3 regions of the Streptomyces bikiniensis genome follow, and region 1 is predicted to be linked to each of the others. Evidence: riboswitches for the same ligand, from Rfam matches in the RefSeq annotation. Region 1 holds a riboswitch; each other region holds the start of a gene.
The links. A riboswitch is a leader RNA that binds a small molecule or an ion and turns the genes downstream of it on or off. The one in region 1 is predicted to bind cobalamin.

Region 1 (3,927 bases):
TGGTTCGCCGACGAACGCCCCTGGCGGGAGCCGGGCCGCGACCCGGGAGCGCCCTTCACCGAGGGGTTCGCGAGGCACGCGGAGTGGTACCGGAGCCTCCTCGGCCGTTCCTGAACGGGAAGCCCGCCCGGTCTCCCCGGGCGGGCCCGAGACCCCCTCGCGCACCCCTCCTCCGGGCGGTTCCCGGTCGATAAAGTGGGGGCACGATGACACGTTTCCGCGAGAGCGTCCGGTCCCTGCTGCGCGAGCAGGTGCTCGACGCGGCCTACCGCCTCGTCGCCGCCGAGGGGTGGAGCGGGCTGCGCATGACCTCCATCGCGCGGGCCGCCGGCATCAGCCGCCAGACCCTCTACAACGAGTTCGGCTCGAAGGAGGCCATCGGAAACGCCCTGGTCCAGCGCGAGCTGGAAGGCTTCCTGATCGGCATCGAGCGCGAACTCGACGCGCACCGCGGCGCGTTGGAGTCGGCTGCGGCGGCCGGAGTCGGCTACACGCTCCAGCAGACCGTGGACAACCCCCTCATCAAGAGCGTCCTGGTCGCGGCGCGGGGCGGCGAGGACGACCTCCTCGCCTACCTCACCACCCGTACGGAGCCGGTCTTCGGCACGGCGATGGCGATGCTCGACGCGTACGCGACCGAGGCCTGGCCCGACGTGGACGCCGAGTCGCGCGGCCTCGCCGTCGAGACGGTCGTGCGGCTCACCGTCAGCCACATCGTCCAGCCGGTGGCCCCTCCCGCGGAGACGGCGGCGCGCATCGCCAGGATCACGGCGAGGATCGCGTACCCGGGCGGCACCTGAGGCGCGCGCCGTCTCCGGGCCGGAAGTACGGAGCCGGGGCCGTACGCGCGACTCCCGAGCCGGACGTACGACGAGGTCCGGTGCCGAACACGGGGGATCTTCGGCACCGGACCTCTGTTGAATATTCTACGAGATGGTCCGGGGTGCTCGCGCACGCCCCCCCGGCCGACGGGCGAAGCGCGGCCCGACGGGGTACACCTCCCCTGAGACGCGGATGCGGCCGGACCCGGCCGGGACACCCCTCGCCCGCGTCCCCGACGCCGAGGAGGAGGCCGCCGTGGAAGGCAGGAGCAAGGGATTCGTGCATTCCTTCAACCGTCTCGGGGGATACGGGTTCGTCGTCCCCGTCGGCTCCGAGGACCAGGTCTGGTTCAGCGCGGAGGACATCGAGGACGAGAGCCGGACCGTCTCGGAGGGGCAGCAGGTCTCCTTCGTCCTGGTCCTCGGGGACGGCCGCTTCGAGGCCAAGGAGCTGCGCGTCTGACGGCCACCGCGCCCCGGGGCGCGCCCCCGGGGCGGTGGTACTGTGCCGAGGCCAGTCGCACCTTTGTACGCACCCGAACGGGTGGGTGCACGGGTCAGGGAATCCGGTGCGAGACCGGAACTGACGCGCAGCGGTGAGGGCGACGGGCGGAGCATCGGCCACTGGGCGGCGACGACGGCCCGGGAAGGCGCCCCGTCCGGCTGACCCCGAGTCCGAAGACCTGCTGGCGGCCCCGGCGGCACACGCGCGCCCGGGGAGCACCGTACGACAGGCTCCGCGCATGAGCCCTGGCCGCAGAGGAAGTCCCGTGCCGCTCGCACACCCCGTCCGCTCCGCCGTGCCGTTCCTCACCGGAGCCCTGCTCCTGACCGCGACGGGCTGCGGCGCGGGGACCACCCCCGCCCCCGACCGGCCCGCGGGCGGCGCCGCCGGGGAGGCGAAGACCGGGTACCCCGTCGTCCTCGACGACAACTGCGGACGGCCCGTCCGCGTCGAGCGCGCGCCCGAGCGGGCCGTCGCCCTCGACCAGGGCGCGGCGGAGATCATGCTCTCCCTCGGCCTCGCCGACCGCATGGTGGGCACCGGCACCTGGACGGATCCCGTCCTCAAGGGCCTGGAGAAGGAGAACGCCAAGGTCCCGCGCCTCGCCGACCGCTACCCCTCCTTCGAGAAGGTCCTCGACACCGAACCCGACTTCGCCGCCGCCTCCTTCACGTACACCCTCGGCAAGGGCGGCGTGGCGACCCGCGAGCGGTTCGAGGAGCTCGGCGTCCCCACGTACCTCTCGCCCACCGACTGCGTCGGCAAGGACAACGGCGGCGACGGCGACGGCGTCCGCGTCCGGCCGCTCACCATGGAGACGGTCCACGGCGAGATCCGCGACCTGGCCCGGATCTTCGGAGTCCCGGAGCGCGGCGAGAAGCTCGTCGCGGAGCTCAAGGCCCGGGTGACGAAGGCGACTTCGGGTGGAAGCTTCGAGAACGCCACGGTCCTCTACTGGTTCGCCAACTCCGAGGCGCCCTACATGGCGGGCTGCTGCGGCGCCCCCGGCATCGTCTCCCGCGAACTGGGTGCCAAGAACGTCTTCGACGACACCAAGGAGGAGTGGCCCCAGATCAACTGGGAGACCGTCGCCGACCGCGACCCCGACGTCCTCGTCATCGGTGACCTCACCCGCCGCTCGCAGTCGGCCGAGAGCGCCGCCAAGAAGATCGAGTTCCTGGAGTCCGACCCGGTCACCCGCAACATGACCGCGGTGAAGAACAAGCGGTACGTGCTGCTCAGCGGCCAGGCGCTCAACCCCACGGTCCGCACCGTCGAGGCCGTCGAGAAGGTGGCGGCGGCCCTCCGCTCGTACGGTCTCGCCAAGTGACGCCCACTGCCCCTCCGCCCACTGCCCCTCCGCCCACCGCCCCTCCGGCCGGGGCTTCGGTGCGGAAGGGAGCCGCGGTCCTGCTGGGGACGGCGGCCGGGCTCGCGCTCCTGGCCGCGTCGATCGCCGTGGCCATCACCATCGGCCCGGCCCGCATCGGCGTCGCCGACGTGTGGGCGACGGTCGCCGCCCACCTCGGCGGGGGCGTCCCGGAACTCTCCCCGATCCGGGACGGGATCGTGTGGGACCTGCGGCTTCCCCGCACCCTGCTCGCCGCCGTCTGCGGCGCCGGCCTCGCCCTCTGCGGCGCGGTGATGCAGTCGCTGCTGCGCAACCCGCTCGCCGACCCCTTCGTCCTGGGCGTCTCCTCCGGCGCCTCGACCGGCGCGGTCGCGGTCGTCGTCCTCGGTGTCGGCGGGGGAGTGCTCTCCGTCACCGGCGGGGCGTTCCTCGGGGCGGTCTGCTCCTTCGCGCTGGTGCTGCTGCTCAGCCACACCCTCGGCGGCTCCACGGACCGCGTGGTCCTCTCCGGGGTCGCCGCCATGCAGCTCTTCTCCGCCCTCACCTCCTTCGTGGTGATGACGGCCGCCGACGCGGAGACCACCCGGGGCGTCCTCTTCTGGCTGCTCGGCTCGCTCGCCGGGGCCGGCTGGACCGACGTGTGGGTCTGCCTCGGCGTCCTCGCGGCGGCCCTGACGACCTGCCTCGGGTACGCGCGGACCCTGGACGCGTTCGCCTTCGGCGAGGAGGCCGCCGCCTCCCTCGGCGTCGCCGTCGCCCGGACCCGGATCGTCCTCCTCTGCGCCACCGCGCTCCTGACGGCCGCCCTGGTCTCCGCCGCCGGGGCCATCGGCTTCGTCGGGCTCGTCCTGCCGCACGCCGCCCGCGCGCTCGTCGGCCCCGGGCACACCCGGCTGCTCCCGGTCACCGCCCTGGCCGGAGCCGTCTTCCTCGTCTGGGCCGACACCCTCGCCCGTACCGTCCTCGACCCCCAGGAGGTCCCGGTGGGCGTGGTCACCTCGCTGATCGGCGTACCGGCCTTCGTCCTGGTCCTCTACCGCACGAGGAGCACGCGATGACCCCCACCCGCGAGGACACGGGCCTGCGCGCCGACCGGGTCTCGCGCACCGCCGGCGGCACCCTCGTCCTGGACGGCGTCGGCATCGCCCCGGTCCCCGGCACCGTCACCGGCCTCCTCGGCCCCAACGGCTCCGGCAAGTCCACGCTCCTGCGCCTGCTCGCCGGCGTCCTCGCCCCCGACTCCGGGACCG
Region 2 (3,927 bases), on a different contig from region 1:
GGCACGGTTGGCGGTCAGTTCGGCGCTGATCGCGTCGGTGCCGTTGGCCAGGCCCTTGGCGAGGGTGACGACCTCGGTGGTCTTCTGCCGGGCGAAGGCGAGCCAGCGCCGGACCTCGGGGTCGATGTCGCCCTCGGCAGCCGCGTCCAGCGGGACGTGCAGCAGGGAGCAGGACGCGGCCACGTCGACCCGGTCGGCGAGACCGAGCAGGGTGGCGAGGGTGGCCAGGGACTTCTGGTAGTCGTTGATCCAGATGTTGCGGCCGTTGACGACGCCCGCGACCAGGCGCTTGCCGGGCAGTCCGCCGACGCTCGCGAGGTCGTTGAGGTTGCCGGCGGCGCGCTCGGTGAAGTCGAGGGCGAGACCGTCCACGGGTGCCGAGGCGAGCACCTGGAGGGCGCCGCCGAGACGGTCGAAGTAGGAGGCGACGAGCAGCTTGGGCCGGTCGGTGAGCGCTCCGAGGTCGCGGTAGGCGCGGGCGGCGGCGTTCAGTTCGGCCGGGGTGCGGTCCTGGACGAGGGCGGGCTCGTCCAGCTGGACCCACTCGGCGCCCGCCGCCCGCAGGTCGGCCAGGACCTCGGCGTAGACGGGGAGCAGCCGGTCGAGGAGGGTGATCGGGTCGAAGTCGGCGGCCACGCCGGGCGCGGGCTTGGCGAGGAGGAGGTAGGTGACGGGGCCGACGAGGACCGGGCGGGCGGTCAGGCCGAGGGCGACGGCTTCCTTCAGCTCGGAGACCTGCTTGGCCGAGTCGGCGGTGAAGACGGTGTCCGGGCCGAGCTCGGGGACCAGGTAGTGGTAGTTGGTGTCGAACCACTTGGTCATCTCCAGCGGTGCGACGTCCTGCGTGCCGCGGGCCATGGCGAAGTAGCCGTCGAGCGCGTCCGCCTCGACGGCGGCGCGGTGGCGGGAGGGGACAGCGCCGACCATGACACTGGTGTCCAGGACGTGGTCGTAGTACGAGAAATCACCGGTCGGCACCTCGTCGATGCCGGCGTCGGCAAGCTGCTGCCAGTTCGAACGGCGCAGGTCGGCGGCGGTGGTCCGGAGGGCGTCGGCGGTGACGCGGCCCTTCCAGTAGCCCTCGACGGCCTTCTTCAGTTCGCGGTTCTGACCCTGGCGGGGGTAGCCGTACACGGTGGCTCGTGCTGCCGCGGCTGCGGGCTTCGCTGTCACGGAACTCTCCTTCGCGAGATGTGTCCAGAAACATCCCGGACGACGGGACGCGGACGCGAAGGGAACGACAGAACGCGCGGACCGTCTCACGGGAAGACCCCGTGCGTGCCGCTCGCTGTGTACGCCGACCCGCCCACGAGGTCACCGGGATGTCCGTACGCGGAATACGTCCGCGTGCGGGCAACGGGCAGGTCTTCGGACTCGCGGGCACGCTCTCCGGTCTGACCGGAGGACACCTACTGGCCGTCGCTTCCCAGGACCGTTGTCCGGTCCCAGTGCGTATGACGGCGGTCGTTCCCGCTCACCGCTGCGGGGCAGTCCCGGATTCCCACCGGGTTCCCTCTTACGACGCATCCCGCCTGGCGGACGGGGCGAACCAGCTGCCCGGCCAGACTAGGGTGCCGGATCACTCAGCGGCGACCCCCTGTCCATCATGCGGACATAAAAATGAGACAGATGGCCTAGTCGATCGGGAACGCCGGGCGGTGAACCGCCCGCGTTCAGTGCTCGGACACCACCGGGTACGGCACCAGGGCGCGCCGGTCGGGGTCGACGGAGAGGACACCGCCGGCGGGCGGCCGGGCGCGCTGGGCGCAGTCCCGCCGTTCGCAGATCCGGCAGCCCAGACCGATCGGGGTGGCGGCGCGCGGGTCGTCCAGGGCGACGCCCTCCGCGTAGACCAGGCGTGGCGCGTGCCGCAGCTCGCAGCCCAGCGCCACGGCGAAGTCGGCACGCGCCGCGTGGTGCCCGAACCCTCCCCGGGTCACCGTCCGGGCGATCCAGAAGTACTTCTTGCCGTCCGGCATCTCGGCCACCTGGGTGAGGATCCGGCCGGGCGCGGAGAACGCCTCGTACACGGTCCACAGAGGGCAGGTGCCGCCAAGACGCGAGAAGTGGAAGTCGGTGGCGGACTGCCGCTTGGAGATGTTGCCCGCGCGGTCGGCCCGCAGGAAGGAGAAGGGCACCCCGCGGCGGCCGGTGCGCTGGAGCGTGCTCAGCCGGTGGCAGACGGTCTCGAATCCGACGCCGAAGCGCGCCTGGAGGAGCTCGATGTCGTAGCGGAGTTCTTCGGCGGCTGTGTGGAAGGACGTGTACGGCATGAGGACCGCGCCGGCGAAGTAGTTGGCGAGCCCGATCCTGGCCAGTCCCTCCGCCTGGGCGGAGGTGAGCCCGGCGGTGGCGACCAGCTCGTCGAGGAGCGGCCCGTGCTCCAGGAACGCCAGCTGCGTGGCGAGCTGGAACGCGCGCTGCCCCTCGCTGAGCCAGGGGGACAGCAGGAGCACCCCGCTGTCCGCGTCGAAGCGCCGCGCGTCCGCGGACCGCTCCGGGCCCGACTGGAGCACCTTGACGCCGTGCGCGGTGGCGAGACGCTCCGTGAGCGCCTCCGCCGCGCGGCCGGCCCGGCCGGTGTTCAGGGCCGCGGCGGTCGCCTCGGCCTGGATCTCCAGGGCGGCGAAGTGGTTGTGGTGGGCGTAGAAGAAGTCCCTTACCTCGTCGTGGGGTTCGGCGGGCAGGAGACCCGCGGTCTCCTCGGGCGAGGCCAGCGCCGCCACCCGCTCGGAGGCGTCGCGGTAGCGCTGGTGCAGGGTGACGAGGGCCCGGGCCACCTCCGGATGGTCGCGGACCACGTCCGCGATCTCGTCCTGCGCTATCGGAGCCCCACAGGCCTCGTCCCCGAGCGCCGCCCGCAGATCCGTGGCCAGCCGCTCCTCGCCGGCCTCGGAGAAGAACTCCGGGTCGATGCCGAACACCTCGGCGATCCGCAACAGCACCGGAGCGGTCAGCGGACGCTGACTGTGCTCGATCTGGTTGAGGTAGCTGGTCGACAGCCCCAGGGCGCGCGCCAGCTCCACCTGGTTCATGCCCCGCTCGCGGCGCAGCCTGCGCAGTTTCGCGTGCGCGTAGATCTTCGGTCCGGCAGGCCGTCCCATGCGGATCAGACTCCTCTCCGTTCCCCTTCTCTGTGAAGGTAGCATCCGCAGATTTCGCAAGATTCGCAGTTTCGCAGCCGTGGCGTGGACGGATTCCGCACAGTGGCGCCCTCGATCACGCCCCGTCGGCGGGGAAGACTCGCCGACGTACGCCGTCCCCACCGCACGCCGCGAGGAGTCCCGTGATCGACCACCAGGTACGCGTCCACCCCAGTGCCGACCGCCTGCCCCGCGAGGAGCAGCTCGCCTGGAAGCTGGCCGCCGTCGCCACCGGTACCCAGGACGCGCCGGACCTCGACGCCGAGGCCTCGGAGATGGTGATCAACCGGATCATCGACAACGCCTCGGTCGCCGTGGCCTCGCTGCGCCGCCGCCCGGTCGCCGTCGCCCGTGCCCAGGCCGCCGGCCACCCGGCGGCCCCCGGCGCCTCGGCCTTCGGCCTCCCGGCCGGGACCACGCTCTCGCCGGAGTGGGCCGCCTGGGCCAACGGCACCGCCGTGCGCGAGCTGGACTTCCACGACACCTATCTGGCCGCCGACTACTCCCATCCCGGCGACAACATCCCGCCGCTGCTCGCCGTCGCCCAGCACACCGGCCGCTCCGGAGCCGACCTCCTGCGCGGCATCACCGCCGCCTACGAGATCCACGTCGCCCTGGTCAAGGGCATCTGCCTGCACGCCCACCGCATCGACCACGTCGCCCACCTCAGCGCCGCCACCGCCGGCGGCATCGGAGCCATGCTCCGCCTGGACACCGAGACCGTGTACCAGGCCGTCCAGCAGGCCGTGCACACCACGACCGCGACCCGGCAGTCCCGCAAGGG
Region 3 (3,927 bases), on a different contig from region 1:
TGCTCTCGTCCCGTCGCCAGCTGGGCTCGCAGGCGGCCCGGTCGGCGAAGGTGCGCGAAGCGCTCCTCGACGTGGTCGAGCTTGCCGAATCTCTCGGAACGGCCCTCGTCGACCAACGAAATCAGGCGGTCACCGGCGAGGGCAGAGCGGACGATGCCGGAGCGGACGGCGTGGTGGTCCTCCTTGGCGAGGCGCACCGGCGCCTCGACCGCGCCCGTCGCGCCGCCGGTGTGCGAAAGCCGGCGACGGATCCCGCCCGGGAGCAGTAGGGCGCGACGCCGGCCTCTCCCCGTCCGGCCGGGCCGGTCAGCCGGCGGTGTCGTCGGAGCTGGGCCGGAGCAGGTAGGTGTCCATGATCCAGCCGTGCTCCGCCCTGGCCGCGGCCCGCGTCCGGCTGATGTCGTCGGCGACCTCGTCGAGCGGGCCGGAGATCAGGATCTCGTCCGGAGTGCCGAGGTAGGCGCCCCAGTAGATCCACGTACCACCTCCGGCGAACTGTCGGAACGACTCGTGGGCGTCCAGCATGACGACGATGTCTCCGTCGTCGTTGCCCACCGTCTCGGCCAGCCGTCGTCCGGGAGTGATGTGGATCGGGCGGCCCACCCGGTTGAGGCCGACGCGGTGGCGCGCCGCCAGCGTGGACACGCTGCTGACGCCCGGGACGACGTCGTACGTGAACGTCACGTTCCCGCGGGCGGTGATCTCCTCCAGGACGGCCAGCGTGCTGTCGTACAGCGAAGGATCGCCCCACACCAGGAACGCTCCGCGTTGCCCGGGAGCGAGTTCCTCGCGGATCAGCCGCTCGCAGACGTCGGCACGCCGTCGCCGCCAGTCGTGGACGGCGTCGGTGTAGCCGCCCCGGGCGTCCTGTGCGCGGTCGCGCCACGGGTCCTCGGCCTCGACCACGCGATGCGGACGGGGAGCGTGTTCGGCGAGCATGGCCCGTCGGAGGCCGGTGAGGGACGACTTCTCCTCGCCCTTCTCCAGGACGAAGAAGACGTCTGTCCCCCGCATGGCCTTCACCGCACCGAGCGTCAGCTGGTCGGGGTCCCCGGATCCGATCCCGATCACCGCTATGTGCCTCGTACCGTCCAACGCTGCTCTCCTCTTCACGTCACCGACCCCCTCCGCGCCGCGGACCCACCCGGAACGAATCCGGTGAAGGGCGGACCGGGCAAGGTTACGGAACGGCCCGCGCCGGTCGCCCGGCGGGCGTGGTGGCAGGGAGGGAACACGGAGGGCGGGAAGCCTCCCCACTTCCCGCCCTCCGGGCGCACCCACCGGGCGGACGGCCCCCGTCCGCTGTGGAACGTGGACGAGGCCTTCGCCTCACCCGGCCGCATCCACGTCCAGGTCGCCGCGATGCCCGACGGACAGCGCCACCTGTGGACGGCCCGCGCCGTCACCCGCCACCGGGGCGGTTGGGGCGAGCCCGGCAAGACCTTCGCGATCGGCCTCGGCTGCGAGATCCGCCACGCCCACCGGCTCGTGTACTCGGACGGACTGGACCTCGGCAACGCGGCCGCCGCCACCCCGATCGGCATGGGCTGCCGCGTGTGCGAGCGCCTCGACTGCCCCCAGCGCGCCGCCCCGCCCCTCGGACGCCCGCTCGGAATCGACCAGAACGCCAGCACCTTCGTCCCGTACCCCGTGGCCGAACCTTCGGCCCGAGGCCTGGATCAGGGCAGCAGGAAGGCCTCGGCCACCGACACGGGGTCTCCCGCCGTGACCCCGTGGAGGACGTGCGCCAGCACCTCCGCGCCGCGCACCACCCGGGGGCCCGGCCGGTTGAAGTAGGCGGGCCCGTCCAGCACCCACACCGCGCCGGACCGTACCGCGGGCAGATCGTCCCAGCCGGGGAGGGAGGTCAGCAGCTCGCGCTCGCGCACGGTCCGTTCGGGCGGGAAGCCGCACGGCAGGACCAGGAGGACGTCGGGGCGGGCGGCCCGGACGTCCTCCCACGTCATCGGCTTCGTGTGCTCACCGGGGGCGGCGAGGAGCGGTTCGCCGCCGGCGCAGGTGATCTGTTCGGGCACCCAGTGCCCCGCGGGCCACAGCGGATCGAGCCACTCGACGGCCACCACCCGGGGCCGGACCCGGCCCGCCGTGAGTCGGCGTACCGCGGTCAGCCGATCGCGCAGCTCCTCGCGGCGGCGCTCGGCCCGCTCCCGTACGCCCAGCAGCTCACCGACCGTGACCAGACAGTCCAGGACGTCGTCCAGGGTGCGGGGCTCAAGACTGAGGACGCGAGGGCCGCCGTCGAGGACGCGTACCGCTCGTGAGACGGCCTCGTACGACACCGCGCAGACGTCGCACAGGTCCTGGGTGAGCACGACATCGGGCGCGAGAGCGGCAAGCGCCTCAGCGTCGAGGGCGTAGAGCGAGGACCCGCCATGCGCGGCCCCGCCGACCGCGGACGAGATCTCCCGACTGCTCAGCGCGTCCGACGAGAACGCGGCGGACGTGACCACCGGCACGCCGGCCACATCCCGCGGCGGCCAGTCGCACTCGTGGGTCCTGCCCACCAGGTCGGCTGCCAGTCCGAGCTGGGCCACGATGTCGGTCGCCGCGGGCAGCAAGGAGACGATGCGCATGGTCCGAGCCTATAGGCGGTGTGCCGGGCATCGGCCGTCGACTGTCCCGATGCCGCCGCCGCGCCGTGGGCGGGGGTGGACTTACTAGGACGTCCAACTATATGTTCGTGGCAAGCCCGCGGTGCAGGGAAGCCGGTGTGAATCCGGCGCGGTCCCGCCACTGTGACCGGGGAGTGCGTCCTTCCAGCAGGACAGGCCACTGACGGAAACCATCCGTCGGGAAGGCCGGAGGGCGTGCGCTGATCCGGGAGTCAGGATACCGGCCGTGGGGTGTTCCGTGTTGTCCACGAGGATGGAGCAGACACGCATGGCACCGGTACGTGACCACGACCCTGGTGATCCGGCGGAGTACCCGAACCCCGAGGCCCTGTCCCCGCGTTCGTGACTCGACGAGGGCTCCCCCGCCCTCCCCTGTCTCGCGGAAGGCCCGCGTACGCGCACCCCGATCGGTGCCGTTCTCGCGGCCCTCTCCGCGCCCTCCTCGGATCCGTACCTGACGAGAGCAGGCTTCGATGGTCCGCGAACTCACCCATTTCATCGGCGGCAAGCACACCGCCGGCACGTCCGGTCTCTTCGCCGACGTGTACGACCCCAACACCGGCACCGTCCAGGCCAGGGTGCCCCTGGCCGGGCGTGCCGACACAGAGACGGCGATCGCCGACGCCGAGCAGGCACAGCAGGAGTGGGGCCGGTGGAATCCGCAGCGACGCGCCCGCGTCCTGCTGCGCTTCCTGCAACTCGTCGAGGGAGAGCGGGACTCGCTGGCTCGGCTGCTGTCCGCCGAGCACGGAAAGACCGTCGCCGACGCCCACGGCGACCTCCAACGAGGCCTTGAGGTCGTGGAGTTCGCCGCCGGTATCCCGCACCTGCTCAAGGGCGAGTTCACCGACAACGCGGGCACGGGAATCGACGTCCACTCGCTGCGCTCACCGCTCGGCGTGGTCGCGGGCATCACCCCGTTCAACTTCCCGGCCATGATCCCCCTGTGGAAGGCGGCCCCCGCCCTGGCCTGCGGCAACGCCTTCATCCTGAAGCCGTCCGAGCGTGACCCCTCGGTACCCCTGCGGCTCGCCGAGCTGTTCCTGGAGGCGGGTCTGCCGCCCGGTGTGCTGAACGTGGTCAACGGTGGCAAGGAGGCCGTCGACACGCTCCTCGAAGACCCCCGGGTCCAGGCCCTCGGCTTCGTCGGCTCCACCCCGATCGCCGCGCACATCTACGCCACCGCCGCCGCCCACGGCAAGCGCGCCCAGTGCTTCGGCGGCGCCAAGAACCACATGATCGTGATGCCCGACGCGGACCTCGACCAAGCCGCCGAGGCACTGATCGGAGCCGG

Region 2: another riboswitch for cobalamin. It lies ahead of metE (5-methyltetrahydropteroyltriglutamate--homocysteine S-methyltransferase); the one in region 1 lies ahead of OO47_RS24740 (ABC transporter substrate-binding protein).
Region 3: another riboswitch for cobalamin. It lies ahead of OO47_RS00185 (CoA-acylating methylmalonate-semialdehyde dehydrogenase); the one in region 1 lies ahead of OO47_RS24740 (ABC transporter substrate-binding protein).

What each region holds. Positions count from the first base shown of each region.
Region 1 covers NZ_JNXJ01000035.1:2,853-6,779, forward strand. Annotated here, with positions in the region: gene OO47_RS24725 (NAD-dependent epimerase/dehydratase family protein) at 1-114, shown strand, start outside; gene OO47_RS24730 (TetR family transcriptional regulator) at 207-800, shown strand; gene OO47_RS24735 (cold-shock protein) at 1,102-1,284, shown strand; cobalamin riboswitch at 1,320-1,526, shown strand; gene OO47_RS24740 (ABC transporter substrate-binding protein) at 1,565-2,656, shown strand; gene OO47_RS24745 (FecCD family ABC transporter permease) at 2,653-3,735, shown strand; gene OO47_RS24750 (ABC transporter ATP-binding protein) at 3,732-3,927, shown strand, end outside.
Region 2 covers NZ_JNXJ01000001.1:50,276-54,202, forward strand. Annotated here, with positions in the region: gene metE (5-methyltetrahydropteroyltriglutamate--homocysteine S-methyltransferase) at 1-1,173, opposite strand, end outside; cobalamin riboswitch at 1,343-1,569, opposite strand; gene OO47_RS00230 (short-chain fatty acyl-CoA regulator family protein) at 1,674-3,104, opposite strand; gene OO47_RS00235 (MmgE/PrpD family protein) at 3,287-3,927, shown strand, end outside.
Region 3 covers NZ_JNXJ01000001.1:37,702-41,628, forward strand. Annotated here, with positions in the region: gene OO47_RS00170 (hypothetical protein) at 1-269, shown strand, start outside; gene cobF (precorrin-6A synthase (deacetylating)) at 307-1,095, opposite strand; partial or broken gene OO47_RS38685 (DUF2083 domain-containing protein) at 1,282-1,653, shown strand; gene OO47_RS00180 (ABC transporter substrate-binding protein) at 1,680-2,594, opposite strand; cobalamin riboswitch at 2,697-2,876, shown strand; gene OO47_RS00185 (CoA-acylating methylmalonate-semialdehyde dehydrogenase) at 3,107-3,927, shown strand, end outside.